2 regions of the Streptomyces sp. NPDC045431 genome follow, and region 2 is predicted to be linked to the other one. Evidence: riboswitches for the same ligand, from Rfam matches in the RefSeq annotation. Region 2 holds a riboswitch; the other holds the start of a gene.

Region 1 (15,587 bases), on a different contig from region 2:
CCGTACGGCCGGCCGCCGGCTCGGCGCGGCCGCCGTCCGACGCGCTCGTGGCGAAGTACGCGCCGCCGCCCCCGGCGAGCAGCACCGCCATCGCCACCGAGGCGACGACCAGCGGGGAACGCCCGGGGCGGGCGGTGTCCTGCGTGGGCTCGGGTTCCGTACTGCTCACCGCAACGCTCCTTCGTCCGTCGTACTCCCCTTACGGAAGACACCCATGGGACGGAGCGGAGGAGCACCCGGTTCCACGAGACGGCCGGGGATCAGGCGCCGTACTCCACCGTCGCGTCGATCAGCCGCGCGGACGCGGGCGGCACCACCACCCCGTGGATCAGCGACGGCGACACCGGACCGGGCGGGGGAGCGTCCTCCGCCGGCACCCTCCAGTGCGGCGCCATGCGCGCGCTGTCACCGCGCAGCTCGGCCAGGCCGAACTCCAGGCCCATGTCGGACTCCCCCCGCTCAAGTGGAGCGATGTACTCGGTCATATCGGCACCGTACGCAGCCGCACCCGACCGAAAAAGACCTACTATCGGGTAGTTTCCGCATGTCGGCGGCTCCGTGACCGGGTAGCGTTAACCGTCAACTCCACCTTCCCCAGGAGCGCCCAGCCGTGCGTATCGCAGTCACCGGCTCCATCGCCACCGACCACCTGATGACCTTCCCCGGCCGATTCGCCGACCAGTTGGTCGCCGATCAGCTGCACACGGTCTCCCTCTCCTTCCTGGTCGACAACCTCGACATCCGCAGGGGAGGCGTCGGCGCCAACATCTGTTTCGGCATGGGGCAGCTGGGCGCCCACCCGATCCTGGTCGGCGCGGCCGGCTACGACTTCGACGAGTACCGCGCCTGGCTCGACCGGCACGGCGTCGACACCGGCTCCGTACGGATCTCCGAGGTCCTGCACACCGCGCGCTTCGTCTGCACCACCGACGCCGACCACAACCAGATCGGCTCCTTCTACACCGGCGCCATGAGCGAGGCCCGCCAGATCGAGCTCCAGGCGGTGGCGGACCGCGTCGGCGGCCTCGACCTCGTCCTGATCGGCGCGGACGACCCCGAGGCGATGCTGCGCCACACCGAGGAGTGCCGCTCGCGCGGGATCCCGTTCGCGGCGGACTTCTCCCAGCAGATCGCCCGCATGGACGGCGACGAGATCCGGATCCTGCTGGACGGGGCGACCTACCTCTTCTCCAACGAGTACGAGAAGGGGCTCATCGAGTCCAAGACCGGCTGGACGGCCGAGGAGATCCTCGGCCGGGTCGGCCACCGCGTCACCACGCTCGGCTCGCGCGGCGTCCGCATCGAGCGGGTGGGCGAGCCGGCCATCGAGGTCGGCTGCCCGCAGGAAGAGGCCAAGGTCGACCCGACGGGCGTCGGCGACGCCTTCCGGGCCGGCTTCCTGTCCGGCCTGACCTGGGGCGTCAGCCTGGAGCGCGCCGCCCAGGTCGGCTGCATGCTCGCCACCCTGGTGATCGAGACGCTCGGCACCCAGGAGTACACGCTGCGCCGGGCCCACTTCATGGAGCGCTTCACCAAGGCGTACGGCGACGACGCGGCGGCGGAGGTCCACAAGCACCTCGCCTGAGGCCCGGCCGTCAGGCCGTGCGGCGCACCTCGTACGCGCTGCCGCGTTCCGCCGGCCGCTCGCCCACGTACTCCTGGCCCCGCATCTCGCACCACGCCGGGATGTCGAGGCGGGCGGCCTCGTCGTCGCTGAGCACCGTCACGGTGGCGCCGACCGGTACGTCGCCGATCACCTTCGCCAGCTCGATCACCGGGATCGGGCACCGCTTGCCGAGCGCGTCGACGACGAGGTCCCCGGCCCCGGGCGCCGGCGCGGGGGCGGACGCCGGGGCGCCGAAGCGCTCCCGTACGCCCGCCACCGCGCCCGGCAGCACCTCCAGGAACCGCTCGACGTCCGCCTCGGGCGTACCGAACGGCAGCGAGACCCGTACGTTGCCCTCCGACAGCACACCCATCGCGCGCAGCACATGGCTGGGCGTCAGCGTCGAGCTCGTACACGACGAGCCGGACGACACCGAGAAGCCCGCGCGGTCCAGCTCGTGCAGCAGGGTCTCCCCGTCGACATAGAGACACGAGAAGGTGACGAGGTGCGGCAGCCGCCGCACCGGGTCGCCGACCACCTCCACGTCCGGCACCGCCTCCGCCACCCGCGCCCGGATCCGCTCCACCAGCCCCCGCAGCCGCGCCGCCTCCGCGTCCGCCTCGGCCCGTACCGCCCGCAGCGAGGCCGCCGCGGCGACGATGGCCGGGAGGTTCTCGAACCCGGCGGCCCGCCCCGACTCGCGCTCGTCCGCCGGGCCTTGGGCGGCGAACCGGACACCCTTGCGGACGACGAGCAGCCCCACCCCCGCGGGACCGCCCCATTTGTGGGCACTCGCGGTCAGCAGCGACCAGTCGCCGGCGACCGGACCCCACCCCAGCGACTGCGCCGCGTCCACCAGCAGCGGCACCCCGGCCGCCCGGCACGCCTCGGCCACCTCGGCCACGGGCTGCTCGGTGCCCACCTCGTGGTTGGCGGACTGCAGGCACGCGAGGGCGGTGTCGGCGCGCAGGGCGGCGGCGTACGCGGCCGGGTCGACCCGGCCGGCCCGGCCCACCGGCACCTCGGCCACCGTGCCGCCGTCCGCCTCGTGGGCGGCCGCCGAGTGGAGCACGGAGGAGTGCTCGACCGCCGACACGACCAGGTGCCGCCCGACACGCCGACGCCCGGCGAGCGCCCCGGCAATTCCGGAGTGCACCGCACGTGTCCCCGAAGGGGTGAAGACGAGCTCGTCCGGACGGCACCCCACGGCCTCCGCCGCGGCCTCCCGCGCCGCGTCCAGCAGCATCCGCGCCCTCCGCCCCTCGCGGTACAGCCGCGCCGGATCGGCCCACCCCTCGTCGAGCGCCGCGAGCAGCGCCTGCCGGGCAACGGGGTGGAGGGGAGCGGAGGAAGCGGAATCGAAGTAGGCCACGCCCCCACGCTAACTCCGCCCCCGTGAACCCCGGTACTGCCACCGCCTCCAGCCCCCGCGCGGCGCCCCGGAGGTACGCCGAACCCTCAAAAGAGGGGTCCGGCGGCGCGTTGGGCACCCTCCCCGCGCGACCCCAAATAGCGTCCAGTAGGGTTTGGTCCGCATAAACATCCAAACCCCTGCCCGCGTCAGGGCCGGCGACCGACCAGCGTGACGGCCGCAGCCGACCGCGCGGGCGAGACTCTCGGGAAGGCGCTACGTGAGTCCCAACGGCTCCGACCGCTCGTCGCGGCGCCCGATGCGGCGGAAGCTGCCGCAGGTGCTGACTGCGGGCCTGATCCTGGCTACCGCCTCCGGTTGCTCGTACAACTGGGAGGACTTCCCCCGCCTTGGTATGCCCACCCCGGTGACGGAGGAGGCTCCGCGGATCCTCTCCCTCTGGCAGGGCTCGTGGGCGGCTGCGCTCGCCACGGGCGTGCTGGTCTGGGGCCTGATCCTGTGGAGCGTCATCTTCCACCGGCGCAGCCGCACCAAGGTCGAGGTTCCTCCGCAGACCCGGTACAACATGCCCATCGAGGCGCTGTACACGGTGACCCCGCTCATCATCGTCTCGGTGCTGTTCTACTTCACCGCACGTGATGAGTCGAAGCTCCTCGAGCGCTCCAAGAACCCCACCCACACCATCAACGTGGTGGGCTACCAGTGGAGCTGGGGCTTCAACTACATCGAGAACGTCGACGGCAAGCCCGACACGGACGCCAGGTCCGCCAAGGAGCTCGCTCCCATCCCGGACCGGCTCCAGAAGGAGTTCCCGGCGGGTGCCGAAGGCGTCTACGACTACGGCATCCCCGGCACCCGGAACCCCCAGAACGGCAACCCGGGCCCGACCCTGTGGCTGCCGAAGGGCGAGAAGGTCCGGTTCATCCTGACGTCCCGTGACGTCATCCACTCCTTCTGGGTGCTTCCGTTCCTGTTCAAGCAGGACGTCTTCCCGGGCCACAACGTCAACGTCTTCGAGGTGACCGCCACCCAGGAGGGCACCTTCCGTGGCAAGTGCGCCGAGCTCTGCGGCGTCGACCACTCCCGCATGCTGTTCAACGTCAAGGTAGTCTCCCCGGAGCGCTACCAGCAGCACCTGAAGGAGCTGGCCGAGAAGGGGCAGACGGGTTACATCCCGGCGGGCATTCAGATGACCGACTCGGCCAGGAACTCGGAGATCAACCAACTGTGAGCATCCTCAACGAACCTCAGGGTGCCGCCACGGGAGCCGACGGCTCGGTGACCGAGCCGTATGAGAACGAGCTCCCTGTACGGCGCAAGCGGCCCGGCAACATCGTCGTCAAGTGGCTGACCACCACGGACCACAAGACGATCGGCACGCTCTACCTGGTCACGTCGTTCGTCTTCTTCTGCATCGGCGGTCTGCTGGCGCTCTTCATGCGCGCCGAGCTCGCCCGTCCGGGTACGCAGATCATGTCGAACGAGCAGTTCAACCAGGCGTTCACGATGCACGGCACGATCATGCTGCTGATGTTCGCGACGCCGCTGTTCGCCGGATTCGCCAACTGGATCATGCCGCTGCAGATCGGCGCGCCCGACGTGGCGTTCCCGCGGCTGAACATGTTCGCCTACTGGCTGTACCTGTTCGGCTCGCTCATCGCGGTGGCCGGCTTCATCACCCCGCAGGGTGCCGCCGACTTCGGCTGGTTCGCCTACACCCCGCTGTCGGACGCGGTCCGCTCGCCGGGCGTCGGTGCCGACATGTGGATCATGGGTCTGGCCTTCTCCGGCTTCGGCACGATCCTCGGCTCGGTCAACTTCATCACCACGATCATCTGCATGCGCGCCCCGGGCATGACGATGTTCCGCATGCCGATCTTCACCTGGAACGTGCTGCTGACCGGTGTCCTGGTCCTGCTCGCCTTCCCGGTGCTCGCCGCCGCGCTCTTCGCGCTGGAGGCGGACCGCAAGTTCGGTGCGCACATCTTCGACCCGACCAACGGCGGCGCGCTGCTGTGGCAGCACCTCTTCTGGTTCTTCGGTCACCCAGAGGTGTACATCATCGCCCTGCCGTTCTTCGGCATCGTCTCGGAGATCATCCCGGTCTTCAGCCGCAAGCCGATGTTCGGTTACATCGGCCTGATCGCGGCGACGATCGCGATCGCCGGTCTGTCCGTGACGGTGTGGGCGCACCACATGTACGTCACCGGCGGTGTGCTGCTGCCGTTCTTCTCCTTCATGACCTTCCTGATCGCGGTCCCGACCGGTGTGAAGTTCTTCAACTGGATCGGCACCATGTGGAAGGGCTCGCTCTCCTTCGAGACGCCGATGCTGTGGACGATCGGCTTCCTGATCACCTTCACCTTCGGTGGTCTGACCGGTGTCATCCTGGCCTCGCCGCCGATGGACTTCCACGTCTCGGACTCGTACTTCGTCGTCGCGCACTTCCACTACGTCGTCTTCGGCACCGTGGTCTTCGCGATGTTCGCCGGCTTCCACTTCTGGTGGCCGAAGTTCACGGGCAAGATGCTGGACGAGCGGCTCGGCAAGATCACCTTCTGGACGCTGTTCATCGGCTTCCACGGCACGTTCCTGGTGCAGCACTGGCTGGGTGCCGAGGGCATGCCGCGTCGTTACGCGGACTACCTCCACGCCGACGGCTTCACCGCGCTGAACACGATCTCCACGATCGCGTCGTTCCTGCTCGGCATGTCGATCCTGCCGTTCTTCTACAACGTCTGGAAGACGGCCAAGTACGGCAAGCCGGTCGGCGTCGACGACCCGTGGGGCTACGGCCGCTCCCTGGAGTGGGCGACGTCCTGCCCGCCGCCGCGGCACAACTTCCTCACGCTGCCGCGCATCCGGTCGGAATCCCCGGCGTTCGATCTGCACCACCCCGAGATCGCGGCGGTCGGCCAGCTCGAGAACCACGGGCAGAAGGACACCGCGCTGTTCGGTGGCAAGGAGGTCGGCAAGTGAAGATCCAGGGCAAGATGTTCATCTGGCTGAGCGTCTTCATCCTCGCCATGGCCATCGTGTACGGCCTGTGGTCGAAGGAGCCGGCCGGTACGACGGCGCTCTTCCTGGCCTTCGGCCTGGCGATCATGATCGGCTACTACCTGGCCTTCACGGCCCGGCGCGTGGACGCCATGGCGCAGGACGACAAGGAGGCCGACGTCGCGGACGAGGCCGGTGAGGTCGGCTTCTTCTCGCCGCACAGCTGGCAGCCGCTCTCCCTGGCCATCGGTGGCGCCCTCGCCTTCCTGGGCGTCGCGCTCGGCTGGTGGCTGCTGTACTTCTCCCTGCCGCTGATCCTGATCGGTGTCTGGGGCTGGGTGTTCGAGTACTACCGGGGCGAGAACCAGAACCAGTAGTCGCACGGTTCGTCTTGCTCCAAGGGACCCGGTGACCTCCACAGGGAGGTCACCGGGTCCCTCTTTTGGTTGCATCCCGCGTGCCGCGGTCGACAGCTCTTCCTACGGTGTGCTCATGAGCCACACGAGCCGCATGCGCACCGCCATAAGCTGCACCCTCCTGGTCGCCGTCACCGGAGCGAGCGCGACCGCGTGCGGTGGCCCGGAGGGCCACCCCCTCTCCGCGGAGCCGTACGACGCGGCTCGGCAGGTCACCTTCAACGGCCCCTCGGAGGGCCGCAAGGCGCCGCTCGACAAGCCGCTCGAAGTCACCGCCAAGGTCAAGGACGGCCGCATCACGGACGTCACGGCCCGCGACGAGGCCGGTCACCACCTGGCGGGCGAGCTCTCCGCGGACGGCAGCCGCTGGCGCTCCACGGGGTCCCTGACGGCCGGCGCCCGCTACACCGTCAGGGTGGCCACGGAGGACCGCGAAGGCGCTCCTGGCGTCCGTACGCTGACATTCGAGACCGCACCCGCCAAGAAGGTGCTGGCCGTGCGGTTCGGCCCGGAGGCGGGCACGTACGGCGTCGGACAGCCCATCACGGCGGAGCTGAGCGTCCCCGTGCGATCCCGGGCGGGCCGCGCCGCGGTCGAACGCTCCCTGAAGGTCCGCTCCACCCCGGCCGTCGAGGGCTCCTGGTACTGGGTGGACGACAAGAAACTGCACTTCCGCCCCAAGGACTTCTGGCCCACGGGCGCGTCCGTCACCGCCACCGGCAAGCTCGCCGGCGTACGGATAGACGGCGACCTGTACGGCGGGCCCGTCAAGCCCCTCAGCCTGACCATCGGCGACCGCATCGAGGCCATCACCGACGCGGCGGCCCACCAGATGACGGTCAAGCGCAACGGGCAAGTGATCAACACCATTCCGGTGACCACCGGCAAACCGGGCTTCGCCACCCGTAACGGCATCAAAGTGGTGCTCGGCAAGGAGCAGTTCGTCCGGATGCGCTCCACCACCGTCGGCATCGCCGCGGGCAGCAGCGAGTCCTACGACCTGCCCGTCTACTGGGCCACCCGGGTGACCTGGAGCGGCGAATACGTCCACGCGGCACCCTGGTCCGCCGGGTCGCACGGCTTCGCCAACGTCAGCCACGGCTGCACGGGCATGTCCACCAGCAATGCCGCCTGGTTCTTCAAAACCGTCCGTCCGGGGGACATCGTCGCCGTCGTCAACAGCGGGGGAAGCCCGATGGACCCCTTCGGCAACGGCTTCGGCGACTGGAACATCCCCTGGGACAAGTGGCGCACGGGCAGCGCCCTCGTGGACGCCGCCCGCCCGGGCGTCAACCCCGCCGACGCGGCACGCGTCCGCCCGGTCGCCTTCTGACCCTCACGCCTCCACGGACAGCCTGCTGCGCAGCAGCGCGGCCAGGGAGTCGGCCAGCTCCACCGGGTCCACCGGCAGCGTCACGGCCGCGTCGGCGCGGCTCCAGGTGGCCAGCCAGGCGTCCTGCGGGCGGCCGATGAGCAGCAGCACGGGCGGGCAGCGGAAGACCTCGTCCTTGATCTGCCGGCACACCCCCATGCCCCCGGCGGGCACCGCCTCGCCGTCCAGGACGCAGACGTCGATCCCGCCCTGGTCCAGCCGCTCCAGCACGGCCGGCAGCGTCGCGCACTCGACGTACTCGACCGGCGGAACGTCGGCCGCGGGCCTGCGCCCGGCCGCCAGCCGCACCTGCGCGCGGGTGTTGGCGTCGTCGCTGTAGACCAGGACGGTGGCGCTCGACTGCATTGTTCCTCCGAGTACGTCGGCGGTGAGGGCAGGTAAGGCAGGTACCGATGGGCCGGATGCTACTCCTCCCCACACCGCGTCAACACCGGTTCGGATGGGCCGTTCGGGCTGGACGGAGCGCATCAACACACCGAACGGCACCCCCCGGAGTGAGGGCGGGATAAGCGACCGACATAATGTCGGTCGTGGCGACAGCAACGACAGTAGAAACCGGGCACGCGCACCCGTCGGTCAATCGGCCGAACCTCACCAGCGTCGGAACCATCATCTGGTTGAGTTCCGAGCTGATGTTCTTCGCGGCCCTCTTCGCGATGTACTTCACCCTTCGTTCGGTGATGGGTGCCGAGTTCTGGTCCCAGCAGGCGGGACACCTGAACTTTCCGTTCTCGGCGACCAACACCACGATCCTGGTGCTCTCCTCCCTCACCTGTCAGCTCGGCGTGTTCGCCGCCGAGCGGGGCGACGTGAAGAAGCTCCGGACGTGGTTCATCATCACGTTCGTCATGGGTGCCATCTTCATCGGCGGCCAGGTCTTCGAGTACACCGAGCTGGTCAAGGACGCGGGCCTCTCGCTCTCGTCCGACCCGTACGGCTCCGTGTTCTACATGACGACCGGCTTCCACGGACTGCACGTGACGGGCGGCCTGATCGCCTTCCTGCTGGTCCTCGGCCGGACGTACGCGGCGAAGAGATTCACCCATGAGCAGGCAACCGCCGCCATCGTCGTGTCCTACTACTGGCACTTCGTCGATGTCGTCTGGATCGGCCTCTTCGCCACGATCTACATGATCAAGTAATCGGGCCCGTACCTCCGGTACGCCCGAACACATCCAGCAAGCATCGACGCAGAAGATCCTGACACCGGGGTAATCCGTGAAAAAGCTCTCCGCACGACGACGCCATCCGCTGGCGGCGGTCGTCGTCCTACTTCTCGCGCTGGCGGCCACTGGGGGGCTGTACGCCGCGTTCGCACCCGCGGACAAGGCGCAGGCCGACGAAACCGCCCAGTCACTCGCCATCGAGGAGGGCAAGAAGCTCTACTCCGTCGGCTGTGCCAGCTGCCACGGAACCGGCGGTCAGGGCACCTCCGACGGTCCGAGCCTGGTCGGCGTCGGCGCCGCGTCCGTGGACTTCCAGGTCGGCACCGGCCGCATGCCGGCGCAGCAGCCCGGCGCCCAGGTGCCGGAGAAGAGGAACATCTACTCGCAGGCGCAGATCGACCAGCTCGCCGCGTACGTCGCGTCCCTGGGCCCCGGCCCGGCCACGCCGACCGAGAAGCAGTACAGCCCCGACGGGGCGAACATCGCCCGCGGTGGTGACCTGTTCCGCACGAACTGTGCGCAGTGCCACAACTTCACCGGCGAGGGTGGTGCGCTCACCAAGGGCAAGTGGGCGCCCAGCCTCGAGGACGTGAGCGAGAAGCACATCTACGAGGCCATGCAGACCGGCCCGCAGAACATGCCGTCCTTCCCCGACACCACCATGCCGGAGAAGGAGAAGAAGGACATCATCGCGTACATCAAGACCGTGAACGGTGACGAGACCCCGACTCCCGGCGGCTTCGCGCTGGGCGGTCTGGGACCGGTCAGCGAGGGCCTGTTCGGCTGGATCTTCGGTCTGGGTTCGCTGATCGCTGTTGCCGTCTGGGTCGCGGCCCACACCGCTAAGGCCAAGAAGTCATGAGTAGCCAAGACATTTCCGAAGAGAGCCTGCCGCACAAGCAGGACGCCGCGCACGGCACGGCGGTAGCCGAGAACCCGTTCGCCGACCCGGGGCTGCCGCCCCACAAGCCGCGCATCCAGGACATCGACGAGCGGGCCGCCAAGCGGTCCGAGCGCACGGTCGCCCTGCTGTTCACGCTGTCGATGCTGGCCACGATCGGCTTCATCGCCTCGTTCGTGATCTTCCCGGTCGACAAGCTCGTGTACGTCTGGCCGCTCGGCCACGTCAGCGCGACCAACCTGTCGCTCGGCCTGACGCTCGGCATCGCGCTCTTCTGCATCGGCGCGGGCGCGGTCCACTGGGCCCGCACCCTGATGTCCGACCACGAGGTCGCGGACGACCGTCACCCGATCGAGGCCCCGGCCGAGGTCAAGGCCAAGGTCATGGCCGACTTCGCCGACGGCGCGCGGGAGTCCGCGATCGGCCGCCGTCCGCTGATCCGCAACACGATGCTCGGCGCGCTGGCCATGGTGCCGCTCTCCGGCGTGGTGCTGCTGCGCGAGCTGGGCCCGCTGCCCGAGAAGAAGCTGTTCCACACGTCGTGGGCCAAGGGCAAGCAGCTCATCAACATGAACACGAACGAGCCGCTGCGTCCCGAGGACGTCGCGGTCGGTTCGCTGACCTTCGCCAAGCCCGAGGGCCTGGAGGAGCACGACCACGAGTTCAACACGAAGATCGCCAAGGATGCCTTGATGATCGTCCGGATCCAGCCGGAGGACATCAAGGACAAGCGCGAGCTCGAGTGGTCGCACGAGGGCATCGTGGCCTTCTCCAAGATCTGCACCCACGTGGGCTGCCCGATCTCCCTGTACGAGCAGCAGACCCACCACGTCCTCTGCCCGTGCCACCAGTCCACCTTCGACCTCTCCGACGGCGCCCGCGTCATCTTCGGCCCGGCCGGTCACGCCCTTCCGCAGCTGCGGATCGGCGTCAATGACGAGGGCTTCCTCGAGGCGCTCGGCGACTTCGAGGAGCCCGTCGGTCCTGCATTCTGGGAGCGCGGATGAGCACCACGACCGCAACAGACGCACAGCGGAAGGCGCCCGCCGGCGAGCGGGTGGCCGACTGGGCCGACGGCCGTCTCGGGATCTACTCCCTGGCCAAGGCCAACATGCGGAAGATCTTCCCGGACCACTGGTCCTTCATGCTCGGTGAGATCTGCCTCTACAGCTTCATCATCATCATCCTCACGGGTGTGTACCTGACGCTGTTCTTCCACCCGAGCATGAACGAGATCGAGTACCACGGCTCGTACGTGCCGATGCAGGGCATCCGCATGACCGAGGCGTACGCCTCGACCCTGGACATCAGCTTCGACGTCCGCGGTGGTCTGCTCATCCGGCAGATCCACCACTGGGCGGCGCTGATCTTCATCGCCGGCATGTTCGTGCACATGATGCGCGTCTTCTTCACCGGCGCGTTCCGCAAGCCGCGTGAGGTCAACTGGCTGTTCGGCTTCCTGCTGTTCGTCCTGGGCATGTTCACCGGTTTCACCGGTTATTCGCTCCCGGACGACCTGCTCTCCGGCACCGGTGTCCGCTTCACCCAGGGCGCGATCCTGTCCACGCCGATCGTCGGCACGTACATCTCGATGTTCCTGTTCGGCGGGGAGTTCCCGGGCCACGACATCATCGCCCGGTTCTACTCGATCCACATCCTGCTGCTGCCGGGCATCATGCTCGGCCTCGTGGTGGCGCACCTGATCCTGGTCTTCTACCACAAGCACACGCAGTTCCCCGGCCCCGGCCGGACGAACAAGAACGTCGTCGGCATGCCGCTGCTGCCGGTGTACATGGCCAAGGCCGGAGGCTTCTTCTTCCTGGTCTTCGGTGTCATCTCGGTCATCGCCGCGCTGTTCACGATCAACCCGATCTGGGCGCTCGGCCCGTACCGTCCGGACCAGGTGTCCACCGGCGCCCAGCCCGACTGGTACATGGGCTTCGCCGAGGGTCTGATCCGTGTCATGCCGGGCTGGGAGATCACCCTGTGGGGCCACACGCTCGTCCTGGGTGTGTTCATCCCGCTGGTCGTCTTCGGCCTCATGCTCGGCGCGATCGCGATGTACCCGTTCATCGAGTCGTGGATCACCGGTGACAAGCGGGAGCACCACCTCCTGGACCGGCCGCGCAACGCGCCGACCCGGACCGCCCTCGGTGTCGCCTGGGTGACCGCGTACATGATCATGCTGATCGGTGGTGGCAACGACATCTTCGCCATCAAGTTCCACCTGTCGATCAACGCGATCACCTGGTTCGTCCGGATCTTCTTCTTCCTCGGTCCGGTCATCGCCTTCGTCGTCACCAAGCGGATCTGCCTGGGTCTGCAGCGGCGCGACAAGGACAAGGTGCTGCACGGCCGGGAGACCGGCATCATCAAGCGCCTGCCGCACGGCGAGTTCGTCGAGATCCACGAGCCCCTCAGCCAGGCCCAGCTGCACGCGCTCACCGCGCACGAGCAGTACACGCCGGCCGAGATCGGCCCGACGGTCGACGAGAACGGCGTCGAGCGCAAGCCGACCCGCAAGGAGAAGCTCCGCGCCAAGCTCAGCAAGGGCTACTTCGGGGACGGCAACCAGGTCCCGAAGGCCAGCGTGGAGGAGTACAAGGAGATCGCCAGTGGCCACGGCCACCACTGATCGACCGGCACTCGCCGCCTGACCCACACGGTCGCCACACCGCACAGAGCCCCGTCCATTCACCGGACGGGGCTCTTTGCCGTGCCCGTGGCTCGATAGGCTGTGGTCATCCCCATACGTACGGACACCAGGAGCGACCATGAGCGCTGTACCACCCGCTGGAGGCGACAACGCGGCGGGCCGCTCCTGGCCCGTGGTACTGAACGGCCTGCTCGAGGGGCGCGACCAGAGCGCCGACGACACGGCGTGGGCGATGGACCGCATCATGAGCGGCGAGGCCACCGACGCCCAGATCGCCGGCTTCGCGGTGGCCCTGCGCGCCAAGGGCGAGACCGTCGAGGAGATCTCCGGCCTGGTCCGGACGATGTACGCGCACGCCAACCTGATCGAGGTGCCCGGCCCCTCCGTCGACATCGTCGGTACGGGCGGCGACGGCGCCAAGACGGTCAACATCTCCACCATGTCGGCGATCGTCGTCGCCGGCACCGGCGCCAAGGTCGTCAAGCACGGCAACCGCGCCGCCTCCTCCGCCTCCGGGGCCTCGGACGTCCTGGAGAAGCTCGGCGTCAACCTGGAGCTGACGCCCCGGCGGGTCGCCGAGGTCGCCGAGGAGGCGGGCGTCACCTTCTGCTTCGCGGTGAAGTTCCACCCCGCGCTGCGCCATGTGGCCGCCGCCCGCAAGGAGCTCGGCATCCGCACCACCTTCAACTTCCTCGGGCCGCTGACCAACCCCGCCCGGGTCAAGGCCCAGGCCACCGGTGTCGCGGACGCCCGCATGGCGCCCATCCTCGCCGGGGTCCTCGCCGAGCGCGGCTCCTCCGCGCTGGTCTTCCGCGGCGACGACGGGCTGGACGAGCTGACCACCACCGCCACCTCGAAGGTGTGGGTGGTACGGGACGGGGCCGTGCGTGAGGAGTCCTTCGACCCGCGGGACGTGGGCATCGCGCTCGTACCGGTCGAGGCGCTGCGCGGGGCGGACGCCTCGTACAACGCCGATGTGGCGCGCCGGCTGCTCGCGGGGGAGACCGGGCCCGTGCGGGACGCGGTGCTGCTCAACTCCGCGGCGGCGCTGGTGGCGCTGGAGCCGACGGACGCGCCGCTCACCGAGCAGATCCGGGCCGGCATGGCCAAGGCGGCCGAGTCCATCGACTCGGGCGCGGCGCGCGCGGCGCTCGACCGGTGGGTGGAGGCCAGCCACCGCTGAACCCGCGCGGGTGGGTGTGACACAAGGCGCGGTCCGGCCCTTCTTGTCTCAAGAACCGGACTGCGCCTTGCGCATGCCGAGACGTATGGCATGATGCCATTCAAGGTCATGAGTGACAGCGACTACGGCCCCGGCCCGCTGTCCGGCAACCCTCCGTCCGTGGCGGGGTGCCCCGGGTGAAGACCAGGTCGCAGGCAGCGAGGTCTGCGGCAAGCGCGGACCCCTGCACACCCTGGGGTCCTGGTCCTCAAGGGAGCAGTCTCGTGAGCAAGCGAATGCGATAGGGCGTATCGCCCCTTCTTCGGCATCCCCTTTTTCCTTCCGCCGCGTCCGCACCCCTGTGCGTCGACGCGTCGAATTCGCCTGCCCTGTACGGGAGTTCGCCATGTCCGTCTTCACCGCTGCCGCCGACCAGTCCGTTTGTACGCCGCTGCCCGTTCTGGGCCGGGATGTCACCGTGCCGCTCGTCACCGGCGGCGAGGTCACCTACGCCGCGCTCGACTACGCCGCCAGCGCTCCCGCGCTCCAGCGGGTGTGGGACGACGTCGCCGCGTACGCCCCGTACTACGGCAGCGTGCACCGCGGCGCCGGGTACCTCTCGCAGCTGTCGACCGACCTCTTCGAGAACAGCCGCGCCACCGTCGCCGCTTTCCTCGACTGCCGCGAGGACGACGAGGTCGTCTTCACCCGCTCCACCACCGACTCGCTGAACCTGCTGGCCGCCGCCCTGCCCGCCGACTGCCAGGTGTTCGTCTTCGAGACCGAGCACCACGCCTCACTGCTCCCCTGGAGGGACGCCCGCGTCACCTACCTCAACGCGCCCCGCACGCCGGGCGAGGCGGTCGACACGCTGGAGCGCGCCCTCGCCGACCGCGACCCCTACGGCCCGGCCCTCGTCTGCGTCACCGGCGCGTCCAATGTGACGGGTGAGCTGTGGCCGGTACGGGAGCTCGCCGCCGCCGCCCACGCGCACGGCGCCCGCATCGTGCTGGACGCCGCCCAGCTGGCGCCCCACCACCCGGTGTCCGTACGCGACCTGGACGTCGACTGGGTCGCCTTCTCCGGGCACAAGCTGTACGCGCCGTTCGGCTCCGGCGTGCTCGCAGGGCGGCCCGACTGGCTGCAGGAGGCCGAGCCGTACCTGGCGGGCGGCGGCGCCTCCCGCACCGTGGCCCGGCGCGCCGACGGCGGCGTCGACGTCGAGTGGCACACCACCGCGGCCCGCCACGAGGCCGGCTCGCCGAACGTCATCGGCGCGTACGCCATCGCCTCCGCCTGCAAGGCGCTCACCGAGGCCGGCTTCGACGACCTGGTGGCGCGCGAGCGGTACCTCATCGGCACGGTGCGCGAGGGCCTGGCCGAGGTGCCCGAGGTGCGGGTGCTGTCGCTCTTCGGCGACGATGCCCCGCGCGTCGGCGTGATCTCCTTCGTGGTCGACGGCTGGAACAGCTCGCACTTCGCGGCGGCGCTCTCCGCCGAGTACGGCATCGGCGTGCGCGACGGCCTGTTCTGCGCCCACCCGCTGGTGCGGACGCTGCTCGGCAGCGACCCGCAGCAGGTCGGCGAGTGCGGCGCGCCCGAGGCGGCCCCGCCCGGCGAGAAGTCGCTCAACGCGATCCGGGTCAGCTTCGGGGCGGGGACGCCGGATGAGCACGTCGACCGTTTCGTTCGGGCCGTGAAGGAGCTCGTGCGGGACGGGGCGAAGTGGAACTACCGTACGGAGGACGGGCGGTGTGTGCCCGACCGCGGCTGACCAGCCGCGTGCCCACCAGGACCGTGCGCAGCGCCCGCTCGGCCGCGTCCGCCAGCAGCTCGGCCGCCCGCTCCAGGGACTCCTGGAGCGGCAGCGGCCCGGGCGCCAGCGACTCGTAGGCGTCCAGCTCGGCGTCGCGGGCGC
Region 2 (15,587 bases):
GCGGAACGCGATCATCCCGCCCATCCGGGTCGACGGCCGCGCGGTCCGGGTGGGGGCGAGTTTCGGCATCGGCTGGGCGGAGTGCGGAATGTCCGTCGAAGAGGTCCTGAACTCCGCTGACCAGCGCATGTACATAGAGAAGCGCTCCCGCTCCAAGGTTCACCGACGGGCTGGGTAGGGGGTCGCCCGTGGATCAGGCCGGATCAGGGAGCGGGGGCAGATGCCCGTGCCAGGCCACGCGAGCCCGGCAAGATCCACGGGGGACCCCCTAGGCCATTCGGGGTAGGCTCGCCCGGGTCGGTGACCGCTGGCGAGCAGGGATGAGGAGTGACCAGGGATGGCTGCCGGTAACAACGGCAACGGCGCGGGCACGCCCGAGGACGACGATCCGTTCGGCTACCTGTACGCGGACGGGCAGGCGGCGGGGGCGCAGGCCCCGCGCCAGGGCGGCTACGGCTATCCCGGTCCCGCGGCGGGCGCGCAGCCCGGTGTGCCGAGAACGTCGTACAACCAGGTCCGCGCGGTCGGCGAGCGCCAGTACGGCGGCTACGGCCACGCCCAGGTCCCGCCGCAGCAGCGTCCCGCGCCGCAGTACGCCGCGCCCGAGACGTACGGCCCGCCGCCCCAGGCGATGCCCCCGCAGGCCCCGCAGCGCGGCGGCCGGGGTGGTGGCCCCAACACCAAGGGCCTGCTGATCGGCGCCATCGCGGTCGTCCTGGTCGTGGTGATCGGCATCACGGTCGCGGTCCTGACCAACACCGGCGACAAGGACAAGGGCGACCAGGCCGGCCCGTCGGCCCCCGCCTCCCAGGCCCAGGAGTCCCCGAGCGGCGAGCCCTCCAAGGGCGGCGAGGACGACAAGCCGCAGGAGCTGCCGAAGCAGGACGCGGCGACGCTGCAGCTGGGCGCGCCCGCCGTGCTGGCCAAGGACGTGAAGGGCGCCGAAGGCACCGAGGGTGCGTACGTGACGGGCTTCAACGCCGTCGGCGCCTCCGTCACCTGGAAGGCGAAGGTCGACAAGGCGGGCGAGTACAAGCTGTACGTGCGCTACGCCATCCCCGCGCAGGACGCCAACGCCACGCTGACCGTCAACGGCAAGGCGAACTCGAACCCCCTCGGTCTGAAGAACTTCATCAGCTCCACGGACCCGAACTGGGAGAAGAACTGGCAGACCACCTGGGCGCCGGTCACCCTCAAGGAGGGCGAGAACGAGCTCAAGATCTCGTGCGAGCAGGGCAACCAGTGCAACGCCATCCTCGACTGGCTCGAGGTCAGGACGCCCTGATCGGCCGGTCCTCGGTCAGCCGAGGACCGTCAGGAAGTGCGCCACCGTCCCCGTCATCGCCTCGCGAGCGGGGACGAGGTATTTCCGGGGGTCGACGGTCGAGGCGCCGGCGTCGGCGTCGGCGTCCAGGAAGGCGCGCACCGCGCCCGTGAAGGCCGTGTTCAGGGCGGTACCGATGTTGATCTTCGTCATGCCGGCGGCGACCGCCGCGCGGAGCTCGGGGTCCGGGACGCCCGAGGAGCCGTGGAGCACCAGGGGGACCGGGACGGCGTCGCGCAGGGCGGCGATGAGGGTGTGGTCGAGGGTCGCCGTGCGCGTGGTCATGGCGTGGGTGGAGCCGACCGCGACGGCCAGGGCGTCGACCCCGGTGTCGGCGACGTAGGCGGCGGCCTCGGCCGGGTCCGTACGCACCCCGGGGGTGTGGGCGTCCAGCGGCGGTTCGCCGTCCTTGCCGCCGATCCTCCCCAGCTCCGCCTCGACCCACATGCCGCGCTCGTGGCCCCAGCGCACCGCCTCGGCGGTGGCCTTGACGTTGTCGCCGTACGGACGTTTCGAGGCGTCGAACATCACCGAGCCGAAGCCCTCGGCGTACGCCGCGTGCAGCAGGTCGCGGGAGACGACGTGGTCGAGGTGGAGGCCGAGCGGGGCGGTGGAGCCGCGGGCGACGGCGGACGCGGCGGCGGCGATGGCGGAGAGGTCGCCGCCGTGGAACCGCACGGCGTTCTCGGAGATCTGGAGGATGGCGGGCGCCCCCGTCCGTTCGGCCCCGGCCGCGATGGCCTCCGCGTGCTCCAGCGTGATGACGTTGAACGCGGCGACCGCGCGCCGCGCCGCCCTGGCCTGGGCGATGAGCTCGCCGGTGGGAACGAGGGGCATCTCGGGGACCTCCGTAGGGCTCCGTTTACGCGGCTGCGACCAGCTCCGTCACCGTGATCCGGTCCAGGAGCTCCTGGTACGTCCGGGGGTCGTACTCGCCGGCGGCCGGGGCCCGCACGGTCGCCGTCGCCAGCGCCACCGCGCGGCGCAGGCGCTCCGGCCAGGCCTCGCCCTCGACCAGCGCGGACAGCAGCCCGGCGACCGCCGAGTCGCCCGCGCCCGTCGGGTTGCCCTTCACCGGCGCGGGCGGCGCCGCCCGCCAGGTGCCGTCGGGGGTCACCGCGAGCAGCCCGTCCGGGCCGAGCGAGGCGGCCACGGCGTGGGCGCCCCGGCGGCGGGCGTCGCGGGTGGCGGGCAGCGGCTCGCGGGCGCCGGTGAGGTGGGCGAGCTCGTCGGCGTTGGGCTTGGCGATGTCGGGGCGGGCGGCGATGCCCCGGCGCAGCGGCTCGCCGCTGGTGTCGAGCAGCACGGGTACGCCGGCGGCGCGGGCGCGGCGGATCAGCTCCGCGTACGCGCCGACGCGCACCCCGGGCGGCAGGCTGCCGCACAGTGCGACGGCGCTCGCCCCGCCGACGAGGGCGTCGTACGAGGAGAGGAACGCCGACCACTCGGCGGGGGAGACGACCGGGCCGGGTTCGTTGAGCTGCGTGGTCTCGCCGGTGGAGGCGTCGACGACGGCGACCGTGCGGCGTGTGGCGCCCGCGATCGGTACGAGTGCGTCGCGCACGCCGGGCAGCGGGGCGAGCAGGCCGCGGACGACCTCGCCGGTGGCGCCGCCGGCGAAGCCGGTGACCACCGTCTCGTGGCCGAGCGAGGCGAGGACGCGGGCGACGTTGAGGCCCTTGCCGCCGGGGCGTTCGATGACGTCGGTGACGCGGTGGGACGACCTCGGCACCAGGGCGCCGACGGTGTAGGTGAGGTCGAGGGCGGTGTTGAGGGTGACGGTGAGGATCATGTGGTGGCGCACCCCCCAGCCCAGTCGTCTTTCGCGTCTTCCGGGCCCTGATCATGCCAAACGCGGGGCGGTTGGCCTAGAGGGTGTCTTGCCGCTCAGGCCGGCGCCCCGCGTCGACACGGGCCGGAATCAGCCCAGCTGGGGCTCGATCACCCAGGCGCCCTTGCGCATCACGCCCTTGAGCGTGAAGTCGGCGTCCAGGACGACCAGGTCCGCGTCCTTGCCCGGCTCCAGCGAGCCGACCCTGTCGTACAGGCCGAGCAGCTTCGCCGGGTTGGCGGAGAGTGCCTGGACGATCGACTCGACGGGCAGTCCGTCGACCGTCGCGGCGCGTCTGAAGGCGGTGTCGAGGGTGAGCGTGGAGCCCGCGATCGAGCCGCCCTCCACCAGTCGGGCCACGCCGTCGCGCACCTCGACCTCCAGCGGGCCGAGGTGGTAGACGCCGTCGCCGAAGCCCGCCGCGTCCATCGCGTCGGTGATGAAGGCGACCCGTGCCGCGCCCGCGTGACGGAACGCCAGCTCCAGCGCCGCCGGGTGCAGGTGCGTGCCGTCGTTGATGAGCTCGACGGTGACCCGCTCGTCCTCCAGCAGCGCGGCGATGGGGCCGGGGGCGCGGTGGCCGAGCGGCGGCATGGCGTTGAACAGGTGCGTGGCGACGGTGGCGCCCGCCTCGATGGCCTCGACGGTCTGCTCGTACGTGGCGTCCGTGTGCCCGATGGCGGCGATGACGCCGTGCTCGGCGAGCAGGCGTACGGAGTCGATGCCGCCGGGCAGTTCGGTGGCGAGGGTGACCATCTTGGCGTGGCCGCGCCCGGCGTCGACGAGCTTGCGCACCTCGGCCGGGTCCGGGTGGCGCAGCAGCCCCTCGCTGTGGGCGCCCTTGCGGCAGGGGGAGATGAAGGGGCCCTCGAAGTGGATGCCGGCGATGTCGCCCTGCTCGGCGAGTTCGGACAGCTCGCCCGCGCGGTGCGCGAGGAAGTCCATGTCGCCGGTGACGGTGGAGGCGACGAGGGTGGTGGTGCCGTGCAGCCGGTGCGTGTGGACGCCCTGGAGGACCTCCTCGACCGTGCCGGAGGTGAAGGACGCGCCGCCGCCGCCGTGGTTGTGCAGGTCGACGAAGCCGGGGACGACCCAGTGCCCGGCGAGGTCCACCGCCGGGACGCCGTCGGGTACGTGGGCGGGCTCGGCGATCCGGCCGTTCTCGACGATCACCCGCCCGCTGTCGACGGTCCCGGTCGGCAGCACCACGCGGGCGCCGGCGAGAACAGTGCGATCGGCCATCAGGCGGGTACCTCCGAGTCAGGGGCGGGGTCCGTGGAGAGCAGATCCCAGGCGAGGAGGCCCGCGCCCAGGCATCCGGCGGTGTCCCCGAGGGCCGCCGGCACGATGGCGGGCAGCTTCTGGAACGTGACCCGCTCCTCGACGGCCGCCCTCAGGGGTGTGAACAACGTTTCCCCGGCCTCGGCGAGACCGCCACCGATGATGAGCGTGCGGGGGTCCAGCAGGGTGAGCACCGTGACCAGCCCGTCGGCGAGCGCGTCGATCGCCTCGCGCCAGACGCGTACGGCCCGCTCGTCGCCCGACTCGACGGCCTTGGCGCAGTCCGCCGCGTCCGCGGCCGGGTCGCCGCAGGCCGCCGCCCAGGCCCGGCTGACGGCGGCGGCCGAGGCGAGGGTCTCCAGGCAGCCGCGCTGGCCGCAGCCGCAGGCGGGGCCGCCGGGGCGGACGACGATGTGGCCGAGCTCGCCGGCGTGGCCGTGGGCGCCGGCCTCGATGGTGCCGCCGATGCCGATGGCGCCCGCGATGCCGGTGCCCAGCGGGACGAAGAGGAACCGGTCGGTGCCCTGGCCCGCCCCGACGCGGCCCTCGGCGAGCCCGCCGGTGCGTACGTCGTGGTCGAGGGCGACGGGCAGCCCGCCGAGCCGTTCGGACAGCAGGGTGCGGAGCGGGACGTCGCGCCAGCCCAGGTTGGCGGCGTAGACGGCGACGCCGCGGTCACGGTCGACGATGCCGGGCACGGCGACACCGGCGGCCACGGCGCCGGTGCCGTACCGCTCGCGGCCGTGGGCGTGCAGGTCCGCGGCGAAGCCGAGGATGGACTCCACGACCGCGTCGGGGCCGCGCTCCCGGCCGGTCGCGCGGCGCTCCTCGTACAGCAGCGCCCCGTCGGCTCCGACCAGGGCGGCCTTCATGCCGGTGCCGCCCACATCGAGGGCGATGACGTGTCGTCTCACGGAGACAGTGTGGCTCGTGAACCCGTGAAAGGTCTAGTCCACTTTCGTGGATTGTTGTCACCGCATACAAAACGCTTTCCGTACGGCCCTGCCCACGGCTACGGGGTCAGGATCACGCTCCGCGTGAGGTTGCGCGGCCGGTCCGGGTCGTACCCCTTCGCCTCCGCCAGCGCCACCGCCAGCCGCTGCGCCCGGATCAGGTCCGCCATCGGATCCGCCGTCGCGTGGGCGTGCAGCGTGCCGCCCACCCGCGCCACCTCGGCCGCCAGGCCCTCCGGCAGCGCGCCGAAGACCCACGCGACCCGCCCCGGACCGGTGATCGCGATGGGGCCGTGGCGGTACTCCATGGCCGGGTACGCCTCCGTCCACGCGCCCGCCGCCTCACGCATCTTCAGCCCCGCCTCCAGCGCCAGCCCGTACGCCCAGCCCCGCCCCAGGAACGTCCACTGCTCGGCCGCGAGCACCGCCTCCGGCAGCGGCTCCGTCACCGCCAGCTCCGCGTCCACCGCCGCCTCGCCGACCGGCTTCACACCCGGTACGTCACCGAGCCCCGCCCGCAGGAACGCCAGCGCCGTCGTCGCGAACCGCGTCTGGACCACCGACTCCTCGTCCGCCCAGTCCAGCACCGCCACCGCGTCCGCCGCCCCCATCACCGGCGTCCTGGGGTCGGCGGTCAGCGCCAGCGTGGCCACCCCGCGCCCGCGCAGCTCGTCCAGCAGCCGCAGCACCTCGGTCGTCGTCCCGGAGCGGGTGATCGCCACGACCCGGTCGTACGCGCGCGAGGACGGGAACTCCGAGGCCGCGAAGGCGTCCGTCTCGCCGTGCCCCGCCACCTCCCGCAGCGCGGCGTACGCGATCGCCATGAACCACGACGTGCCGCACCCGGTCACGGCGACCCGCTCGCCGGGGCGCGGGAGCCCCTCCGCGAACGACGCGGCGGCCTCGGCGGCGCGGCGCCAGCAGGCCGGCTGGGTGGCAATCTCTGCTGCGGTACGGGACATGCGAGGGACTCCTACGGCGTTCGTACGCGTACAGGTCCCTGCCGGTCTAGCAGACCCGAGTTGTGGAAGCGATACCCAGTGGTGTAGACCTCATCCCCTCGGTAGGTGAATGAAGGTGGGACAAGGCTGTGCAGCGACGCCGCTCTCTGGGACTGACCGCGGCGGTGGCCGCACTCGGCATGACGGCGAGCCTGTCCGCCTGCGGGGCGGGTGACTCCGAGGACGTCACCCTCAGGCTGGTCGCCGCCGACTACGGAAGCAACGAGTCCAACACGTCGAAGACGTACTGGGACAACGTTGCCAGGGAGTTCGAGAAGACCCACCCGCACATCAAGATCGATGTGAAGGTGCTGTCCTGGAAGGACGTCGACCGCGAGGTCGCCGAGATGGTGAACCGCGGCGAGGCGCCCGACCTCGCGCAGATCGGCGCGTACGCCGACTACGCCAAGCAGGGCAAGCTCTACAAGGCGGAGGAACTGCTCTCCGTCCCCACCCAGGCCGCCTTCCTGCCGCTGCTGGCCCGCGCCGGCGAGGTCGACCGGGTGCAGTACGGCATGCCGTTCGCCGCCAGCACGCGGCTGCTCTTCTTCAACGAGGGCCTCTTCGACAAGGCCGGCGTCAAGCCGCCGAAGACCTGGGCCGACCTCGCCGCGGCCGCCGCCAAGCTGAAGGACGAGGGCGTGAAGTACCCCTTCGCGCTGCCGCTGGGCTCCGAGGAGGCCCAGGCCGAGACCATGCAGTGGATGCTCAGCGGGGGCGGCGGCTACCGCGACGACAGCGGCGGTTCGTACGAGATCGACTCCGTCGACAACGTCAAGACCTTCACGTGGCTCAAGAACGAGCTCGTCGGCCCCGGCCTGACCGGCCCCGTCGCGCCCGGCAAGCTCGACCGGCAGCAGGCGTTCGACGCCTTCACGCGCGGCGAGGTCGGCATGCTCAACGGGCACCCGACGCTGATGCAGACGGCCGAGAAGGCGGGCGTGAAGGTCGGCACGGTGCCGCTGCCGGGCGCCGACGGCAGGCCCAAGGCGTCGATGGGCGTCGCCGACTGGATGATGGCCTTCAAGCAGAACGGCCACCGGCGGGAGGCCGGCGCGTTCCTGGACTTCGTCTACCAGGACAAGAACGTGCTGGAGTTCTCCGACCGGTACGACATCCTCCCGGTCACCGTCACCGCGAACAGCGCGATGGCCGCCGACCCCGAGCACGCGGACCTGAAGCCGTTCCTGGACACACTGCCGACGTCGGAGCTGTACCCGGTGGGCGAGACGTCGTGGGCGAAGGTCAGCGAGAGCGTCAAGCGCACCATCGGCCAGGCGGTGGCGCCGGACGGGGACCCGGAGGCGGTGCTGCAGGGGATAGCGAAGGTGGCGACGGACGCGGAAGCGGCCGAGTAGCCCGAGTCGCTATGTTCTTCATATGACCGCCGACCTCAGTGCTCGTGATCAGGCCGTCCTGGCCATGGAGCGCCGCTCGTGGCCGGGCCCCGGTGTGAAGGAGCGGGCGATCAGGGAGCAGCTGGGCCTGTCGCCGACGCGCTACTACCAGCTGCTCAACGCGCTCCTCGACGACCCGAGGGCGCTGCGGCACGACCCCGTGACGGTCAACCGGCTGCGGCGGGTGCGGGCGGCGCGGGAGGCCCGGCGGTAGGTGTGTGCACCGGCGCCCGTGGATAGGTTTCCGCTCATGGGCACCGAACAGAACGCATTGCCGCGCCCCACCACCAGCGCCGGCCGCGAGGGCCTCGACTCCTTCCTGGCCCATCCCGAGCGGGCGGTCATCGGCCTCGACTTCGACGGCACCCTCGCCGAGATCGTCGACGACCCCGAGCAGGCGCGCGCCCACCCCGGCGCGGTCGCCGCCCTCGCGGCGCTGGCGCCGCACGTCGCGTCCATCGCCGTGATCACCGGCCGCCCGGCGGGCGTGGCGGTACGGTACGGCGGCTTCGCCGGCGTACCGGGTCTGGAACACCTCGTCGTCCTCGGCCACTACGGCGCCGAGCGCTGGGACGCCGTGACGGGCACGGTCCGCGCGGCCCCGGAGCACCCGGGCGTCGCGGCGGTCCGCGCGGAGCTGCCGGACGTCCTGGACCGCGCGGGCGCGTGGCGCGGCACCTGGACGGAGGAGAAGGGCCGCGCGGTCGCGGTCCACACCCGCCGCGCGGAGGACCCGCAGGCCGCCTTCGACGCCCTCCGCGAGCCCCTCGCCGACCTCGCCACCCGCCACGGCCTGGTCCTGGAGCCCGGCCGCCTGGTCCTGGAGCTGCGGCCCCCGGGCATGGACAAGGGCGTCGCCCTCATGGACCACGTCCGCGCCACCGGCGCCACGACGGTCCTGTACGCCGGCGACGACCTCGGTGACCTCCCCGCCTTCGCGGCCGTCGAGAAACTCCGCTCCGACGGCACCCCGGGCCTCCTCATCTGCAGCGCCAGCGCCGAGGTCCCCGACCTCGCCACCCGCGCGGACCTGGCGGTCCCGGGCCCGTCGGCGGTGGTGGACCTCCTGCAGTCGCTGGCCCGCCGGGTGGGTTAGCCCCCACCCCTCCCCCCACGTCCCTGGCGGGCGTGGGGGTGGGTTAGCCCCCACCCCTCCCCCCACGTCCCTGGCGGGCGTGGGGGTGGGGGAAGAGCCCCTTAACCCAGCTCCCGCAGCGCCTGCAGCTGGTCCAGGAACCACTGGTGGGGCGGGAGCGCCGTCGCCGCGGAGGCGAGGCGCTTCGTGCGTTCGTCGCGTTCCGCCGTCGGCATCGTCAGGGCCTCGTGGAGCGCCTCGGCGGTGCCGGTCACGTCGTAGGGGTTCACGGTGATCGCCTCGTCGCGCAGCTCCTCGTACGCGCCCGCCTCCCGCGACAGCACCAGCGCGCAGCCATGGTCGGAGACGACGGGGACCTCCTTGGCGACGAGGTTCATGCCGTCGCGGATGGGGTTGACGAGGGCCACGTCCGCGAGGCGGTAGGCGGCCAGCGAGCGGGCGAAGTCGTCCTCGACGTGGAGGATCACGGGGGTCCAGCCGTCGCGGCCGTACTCCGCGTTGATCTCGTCCGCCAGCTGCGACACCCGCGCCGTGTACTCGCGGTACACGGGCAGGTCCTGCCGGGAGGGGTAGGCGAAGGCGAGGTGGACCACCTGCTCGTGCCACTCCGGGCGCTGTTCCAGGAGGGCGCGGTACGCCAGCAGGCCGCGCACGATGTTCTTGGAGAGCTCCGTGCGGTCCACGCGGACGATCACGCGCCGGTCCGCCCCGCCGATCTGCTCCCGCAGCGCCGCCATCCGGTCGTCCACGTCCGCCCGCCGCGACCGCTCGCGCAGGAAGTCCGCGTCCGCGCCCAGGCCGTGCACGCCCAGGTACGTCCGCCGCCGCTGATGGCCCGGGATGCGGTACTCGAAGCTCGGCTCCTGGTCCCGGGGCCAGTACGCCATCCCGTCGTAGTGCCCGAGCACCGCCTGGCAGCAGTCCTGGAAGGCGCGCCGCCACCGCGAGGTGAGGAAGCCGAGGCGGTCCGCGCCCAGCATGCCGAGCAGCAGCTCCTCGGCGATGTCGTCCGGCAGCATCCGGAAGTACTCCGGCGGCGCCCACGGCGTGTGGGAGAAGTGCCCGATCCGCAGGTCGGGGCGGAGCTCGCGCAGCATGCCGGGGGCGAGCGCCAGGTGGTAGTCCTGGATGATCACCGTCGCGTCCCGGTCCGCCTCCGCCGCCAGCGCCGCCGCGAAGGCCCGGTTGTACAGCCGGTACGCGTCCCACTGGCGCCGGAACTCCGCGTCGTACACGGGCTCCAGCGGCGTCTGGTACAGCATGTGGTGCACGAACCACAGCACCGAGTTCGCGATGCCGTTGTACGCCGCCGAGTGCGTCGCCGCGTCGATGTCGAGCATCCGCACACCGGGCTCGGAGATCCCGCGCCGCACCGCCTCCCGGTCGCCGTCGCTCAGCGCCGCGCACACCCACAGCGCCCCCGCGTCCGGCCCGATCGCGGACAGGCCCGAGACCAGCCCGCCCCCGCCTCGCCGGGCGTCGAGCGTGCCGTCCGCACGCGGCACGTAGCTGACCGGACCTCTGTTCGAAGCAACGAGAATCTGGGGCGCCATGGAGACGAACCTAGCCCGTAGCCGAAACGCTCAAACGTACGCCCGTCACGCCACGCGCCGCCGTCGTGTGTACTCCGCCACACTCGCCATCGGCGGCCGCTCCTCCGTGTCCACCGCGTGCGTCCGCGGCACGAACCCCGTCTCCCCCCGGTCGAACTGCGTCAGCCGCGGCCGCACCAGGTGCCCCCGCGACAGCCGCAGCTGCGCCGTCCGGTAGATCGCCGCCGCCATCCGCCCCAGCGCCCGGTCGTCCTGGTGCCGGTGCTTGCGCACGCCCACGTCCACCTGGGCCAGCGCGTCGAGCCCCACCGTGTGCAGCGCGTCCACCAGCAGGCCCAGCTCCACCCCGTACCCCACCGGGAACGGCAGCCGCTCCAGCAGCGAGCGCCGCGCCGCGTACTCGCCGCCCAGCGGCTGGACGAACCCGGCCAGCTGCGGCCAGTGCAGGTTCAGCAGCGGCCGCGCCACCAGCTCCGTCACCCGCCCGCCCTGGCCGACGGCACCGCCCAGCGGCCGGTCGTACATCGCCTTCACGAGCTGCACGGACGGGTCGGTCAGCAGCGGCCCCACGATCCCGGTCACGAAGTCCGCCGAGAAGTCGACCAGGTCCGCGTCGACGAAGCACACGATGTCGCCGCTCGTCACGAACAGCGACCGCCACAGCACCTCGCCCTTGCCGGGCAGCGCCGGTATCCGGGGGAGTATCGCGTCCCGGCGCTCCACCCGCGCCCCGGCCGCCCGCGCCACCTCCGCCGTACGGTCGGTCGAGCCCGAGTCGATCACCACCAGCTCGTCCACCAGCGGCACGGCGCCGGACATCAGCTCGCGGCGGATCACGGTGACGATCTCGCCGACCGTCGCCTCCTCGTTGAGCGCCGGCAGGACGACACTGACGGTCGTACCGCGGGTCGCCCCGCGTTTCGCAGCGAGCAGCTGGTCGAGCGGTCGCTCCGCAACGGACCAGGACCGCCGGTCCAGCCAGCGCTCCACCTCTTCCAGCACGTGATCTCCATCTCGCGTATCGGACGACCATCTCGAGCGTCCAGGGGTTCGGTTACAGTCTTGAACAACGCGGATGGCCGACACATGTCGGGTCCCCCGCGCACACAATCGAATACCGCTCATCCAGAGGGGCAGAGGGATACGGCCCGTTGAAGCCCCGGCAACCCTCCAGTCGGCACTCGCACATCTGCGCAACGCGAGGCCCCGGCTAGGGAAGGTGCCAAATCCGTCTCATGGCGAAGTGCGCCATGAGGAAGATGAGGAGAAAGGGCCTCGCCTCCATGGCTGTACAGACCGTCGCCACCCCGGACACCACCCAGAACGTCGACCTCGGGCCCGCCTCCGCGCTCTCCTGTCGCGAATGCGGTGAGCGCTTCGCCCTCGGCCCCCTCTTCGCCTGCGAGCAGTGTTTCGGGCCGCTCGAGATCGCGTACGACCTGCCGAGCGGCGACCCCGAGGCCCTGCGCAAGCGGATCGAGGCCGGGCCCGCGAACATCTGGCGGTACGCGCCCCTGCTGCCCGTCCCCGCCGACGTCGCGGACAAGCCGAACCTGAACCCGGGCTGGACCAAGCTCGTCCAGGCCGACAACCTGGGCCGCGAGCTCGGCGTCGAGCCGGGCAAGCTCTTCGTCAAGGACGACTCCGGCAACCCGACGCACTCCTTCAAGGACCGCGTCGTCGCCCAGGCCCTGGAGGCCGCCCGCGCCTTCGGCTTCACCACCCTGTCCTGCTCCTCCACCGGCAACCTGGCGGGCGCGGTCGGCGCCGCCGCCGCCCGGGCCGGCTTCCGCTCCTGCGTGTTCATTCCGCACGACCTGGAGCAGGGCAAGGTCGTCATGGCCGCGGTGTACGGCGGTGACCTGGTCGGCATCGAGGGCAACTACGACGACGTCAACCGCTTCTGCTCCGAGCTCATCGGCGACCCGCTCGGCGAGGGCTGGGGCTTCGTGAACGTCAACCTCCGCCCGTACTACGCGGAGGGCTCGAAGACGCTCGCGTACGAGATCTGCGAGCAGCTCGGCTGGCGGCTGCCCGACCAGATCGTCATCCCGATCGCGTCCGGCTCGCAGCTGACGAAGATCGACAAGGGGCTGCAGGAGCTCATCAAGCTGGGCCTGGTCGAGGACAAGCCGTACAAGATCTTCGGCGCGCAGGCGGAGGGCTGCTCCCCGGTGTCGGCGGCCTTCAAGGCCGGCCACGACGTCGTACGCCCCCAGAAGCCGAACACCATCGCCAAGTCGCTCGCCATCGGCAACCCCGCCGACGGCCCGTACGTCCTGGACATCGCCCGCCGCACCGGCGGCGCGGTCGAGGACGTCAACGACGAGCAGGTGGTCGACGCGATCAAGCTGCTGGCCCGTACGGAGGGCATTTTCGCCGAGACGGCGGGCGGTGTGACCGTGGGTGTGACCAGGAAGCTGATCGAGGCGGGCGTGCTGGACCCGTCCCTCACCACCGTCGTGCTCAACACCGGCGACGGCCTGAAGACCCTGGACGCCGTGGCTCCGACGACCGGCCCCACCGCCACGATCCGCCCGAGCCTGGACGCGTTCCGCGACGCCGGCCTGGCCTGACCCGACCTGAGCTCGTACTGAAAGGCATCACGACATGAGCGTCAACGTGCGCATCCCCACCATCCTCCGCACGTACACGGGTGGCCAGGCCGAGGTCCCGGCGGAGGGCGCGACCCTCGCCGAGGTCATCGAGTCGCTGGAGAAGAACCACCCGGGTATCGCCGCCCGCGTCCTGGACGACCAGGGCAAGCTGCGCCGCTTCGTCAACGTGTACGTGAACGACGACGACGTCCGCTTCGAGCAGGGTCTGGAGACCGCCACGCCGGACGGCGCGGGCGTGTCGATCATTCCCGCCGTGGCCGGCGGTTGCTAGCCCAGGGATAGCGCTTTCCGGAATTGCCCCCTCCGCACACGGTGCGCAGGGGGCATTTCCGCATGGTTGAGCGCGGTAGAGTTGGGGAAGCCCCCGCCGCCGGTCATGTCACGCGCATATGAATTCACGCCCCGGCGCGACAAGATGCAGTCAAAGTACCCGTGCCTGATGCGCCGAATGTGCGCTTTGCCGGGCCCGACTTGCCCAGGATTCTGGCGAATTCCGCCTACTTTTCCGTTCACGCGTGCTCGGAATTCTCGTCCGATTGACCTGTTGCAGACGGCAGTTGGACAGATACATTCAGCGGCGGTCGACGCGTTCCGGCGCACGCCCGTTCCTGTCAGCGGGTGAGGTCTGACCCGGGTCCGCGAAGTGCGGTCCTGTGCAAGGGCCAGTAATAGGGGAGTTAGGCATGGCTCAGGGCACCGTCAAGTGGTTCAACGCGGAGAAGGGGTACGGCTTCATCGCGGTCGACGGTGGTGCGGATGTATTCGTCCACTACAGCGCGATCCAGATGGACGGCTACCGCACCCTGGAGGAGGGTCAGCGAGTCGAGTTCGAGATCTCGCAGGGCCAGAAGGGTCCGCAGGCGGACATGGTCAAGCTCGCCGGCTAGCAGCAGACGCGTTTCGGCCAGCGACTTTCACAGTGGTGCCGAGGGGCCCGCATCCGCACAGGATGCGGGCCCCTCGCGCGTGCGCGCCCGCGTACACGCGTAGGGGATCGAGGGCTCCCGATCCCTGGGAGATCCCCGGGAGGAGCTTGCACTCGAAGGGGTCGAGTGCTAATCATTGGCGTTAGCACTCTGAAGGTGAGAGTGACAACGAAGGACCGAGTCGGTGAGGTCCGCAGGCCGGTGGGGCAAGGAACCACAGGGGCATGCAGGCCGTCCGTCGCGGGCGCCAGCGCGGTCCGGAGCATCCACCCCAGTCCGGGAGGACCACTTCACATGGCCAAGATCATCGCGTTCGACGAGGAGGCACGGCGCGGCCTCGAGCGCGGCATGAACCAGCTCGCCGACGCCGTCAAGGTGACCCTGGGCCCCAAGGGTCGCAACGTCGTCCTCGAGAAGAAGTGGGGCGCCCCCACGATCACCAACGATGGTGTCTCCATCGCCAAGGAGATCGAGCTCGAGGACCCGTACGAGAAGATCGGCGCCGAGCTGGTCAAGGAAGTCGCCAAGAAGACGGACGACGTCGCCGGTGACGGTACGACCACCGCGACCGTCCTCGCCCAGGCGCTCGTCCGCGAGGGTCTGCGCAACGTCGCCGCCGGCGCCAACCCGATGGCCCTGAAGCGCGGCATCGAGAAGGCCGTCGAGGCCGTCTCCGGTGCGCTGCTCGACCAGGCGAAGGAGGTCGAGACGAAGGAGCAGATCGCCTCCACCGCCTCCATCTCCGCCGCCGACACGCAGATCGGCGAGCTCATCGCCGAGGCGATGGACAAGGTCGGCAAGGAAGGCGTCATCACCGTCGAGGAGTCCCAGACCTTCGGTCTGGAGCTGGAGCTCACCGAGGGTATGCGCTTCGACAAGGGCTACATCTCGGCGTACTTCGCCACCGACATGGAGCGTATGGAGGCCTCTCTGGAGGACCCGTACATCCTGATCGTCAACTCCAAGATCTCCTCCGTGAAGGACCTCCTCCCGCTGCTGGAGAAGGTCATGCAGTCGGGCAAGCCGCTGCTGATCATCGCCGAGGACGTCGAGGGCGAGGCCCTGTCGACGCTGGTCGTCAACAAGATCCGCGGCACCTTCAAGTCCGTCGCCGTCAAGGCCCCGGGCTTCGGCGACCGCCGCAAGGCCATGCTGAACGACATCGCCATCCTCACGGGCGGCACGGTCATCTCCGAGGAGGTCGGCCTCAAGCTGGAGAACGCCGGTCTCGACCTGCTGGGCCGCGCCCGCAAGGTGGTCATCACCAAGGACGAGACCACGATCGTCGACGGTGCCGGTGACAGCGAGCAGGTCCAGGGCCGCGTCAACCAGATCCGCGCCGAGATCGAGAACTCCGACTCGGACTACGACCGCGAGAAGCTCCAGGAGCGCCTGGCGAAGCTGGCCGGCGGCGTGGCCGTCATCAAGGCCGGTGCCGCCACCGAGGTCGAGCTCAAGGAGCGCAAGCACCGCATCGAGGACGCCGTTCGCAACGCGAAGGCGGCCGTCGAGGAGGGCATCGTCGCCGGCGGTGGCGTGGCCCTGATCCAGGCCTCCTCCGTCTTCGAGAAGCTGGAGCTGGAGGGCGACGAGGCGACCGGTGCCAA

The links. Region 2 has a riboswitch for S-adenosylmethionine ahead of thrC (threonine synthase). Riboswitches for the same ligand answer to the same signal wherever they lie in the genome.
Region 1: linked by a shared signal. The riboswitch ahead of AB0A69_RS02415 (aminotransferase class V-fold PLP-dependent enzyme) and the one ahead of thrC (threonine synthase) in region 2 are both predicted to bind S-adenosylmethionine.

The regions. Positions count from the first base shown of each region.
Region 1 covers NZ_JBEZAQ010000001.1:522,468-538,054, forward strand. The annotation lists gene AB0A69_RS02345 (hypothetical protein) at 1-169, opposite strand, end outside; gene AB0A69_RS02350 (hypothetical protein) at 261-485, opposite strand; gene AB0A69_RS02355 (carbohydrate kinase family protein) at 611-1,585, shown strand; gene AB0A69_RS02360 (aminotransferase class V-fold PLP-dependent enzyme) at 1,596-2,978, opposite strand; gene AB0A69_RS02365 (cytochrome c oxidase subunit II) at 3,238-4,209, shown strand; gene ctaD (cytochrome c oxidase subunit I) at 4,206-5,957, shown strand; gene AB0A69_RS02375 (cytochrome c oxidase subunit 4) at 5,954-6,352, shown strand; gene AB0A69_RS02380 (Ig-like domain-containing protein) at 6,468-7,724, shown strand; gene AB0A69_RS02385 (hypothetical protein) at 7,728-8,129, opposite strand; gene AB0A69_RS02390 (heme-copper oxidase subunit III) at 8,306-8,926, shown strand; gene AB0A69_RS02395 (c-type cytochrome) at 9,003-9,812, shown strand; gene AB0A69_RS02400 (Rieske 2Fe-2S domain-containing protein) at 9,809-10,858, shown strand; gene AB0A69_RS02405 (ubiquinol-cytochrome c reductase cytochrome b subunit) at 10,855-12,486, shown strand; gene trpD (anthranilate phosphoribosyltransferase) at 12,626-13,690, shown strand; SAM riboswitch class IV at 13,795-13,912, shown strand; gene AB0A69_RS02415 (aminotransferase class V-fold PLP-dependent enzyme) at 14,076-15,443, shown strand; partial or broken gene AB0A69_RS02420 (glycerate kinase) at 15,445-15,587, opposite strand, start outside.
Region 2 covers NZ_JBEZAQ010000003.1:120,091-135,677, forward strand. The annotation lists gene cdgB (diguanylate cyclase CdgB) at 1-178, shown strand, start outside; gene AB0A69_RS09035 (CBM35 domain-containing protein) at 338-1,285, shown strand; gene AB0A69_RS09040 (class II fructose-bisphosphate aldolase) at 1,301-2,161, opposite strand; gene AB0A69_RS09045 (1-phosphofructokinase family hexose kinase) at 2,187-3,116, opposite strand; gene nagA (N-acetylglucosamine-6-phosphate deacetylase) at 3,246-4,397, opposite strand; gene AB0A69_RS09055 (ROK family protein) at 4,397-5,308, opposite strand; gene AB0A69_RS09060 (SIS domain-containing protein) at 5,449-6,351, opposite strand; gene AB0A69_RS09065 (extracellular solute-binding protein) at 6,531-7,748, shown strand; gene AB0A69_RS09070 (DUF3263 domain-containing protein) at 7,771-8,001, shown strand; gene otsB (trehalose-phosphatase) at 8,038-8,883, shown strand; gene AB0A69_RS09080 (trehalose-6-phosphate synthase) at 8,985-10,436, opposite strand; gene AB0A69_RS09085 (glucosyl-3-phosphoglycerate synthase) at 10,482-11,438, opposite strand; SAM riboswitch class I at 11,555-11,702, shown strand; gene thrC (threonine synthase) at 11,720-13,012, shown strand; gene AB0A69_RS09095 (ubiquitin-like small modifier protein 1) at 13,047-13,325, shown strand; gene AB0A69_RS09100 (cold-shock protein) at 13,738-13,941, shown strand; gene groL (chaperonin GroEL) at 14,275-15,587, shown strand, end outside.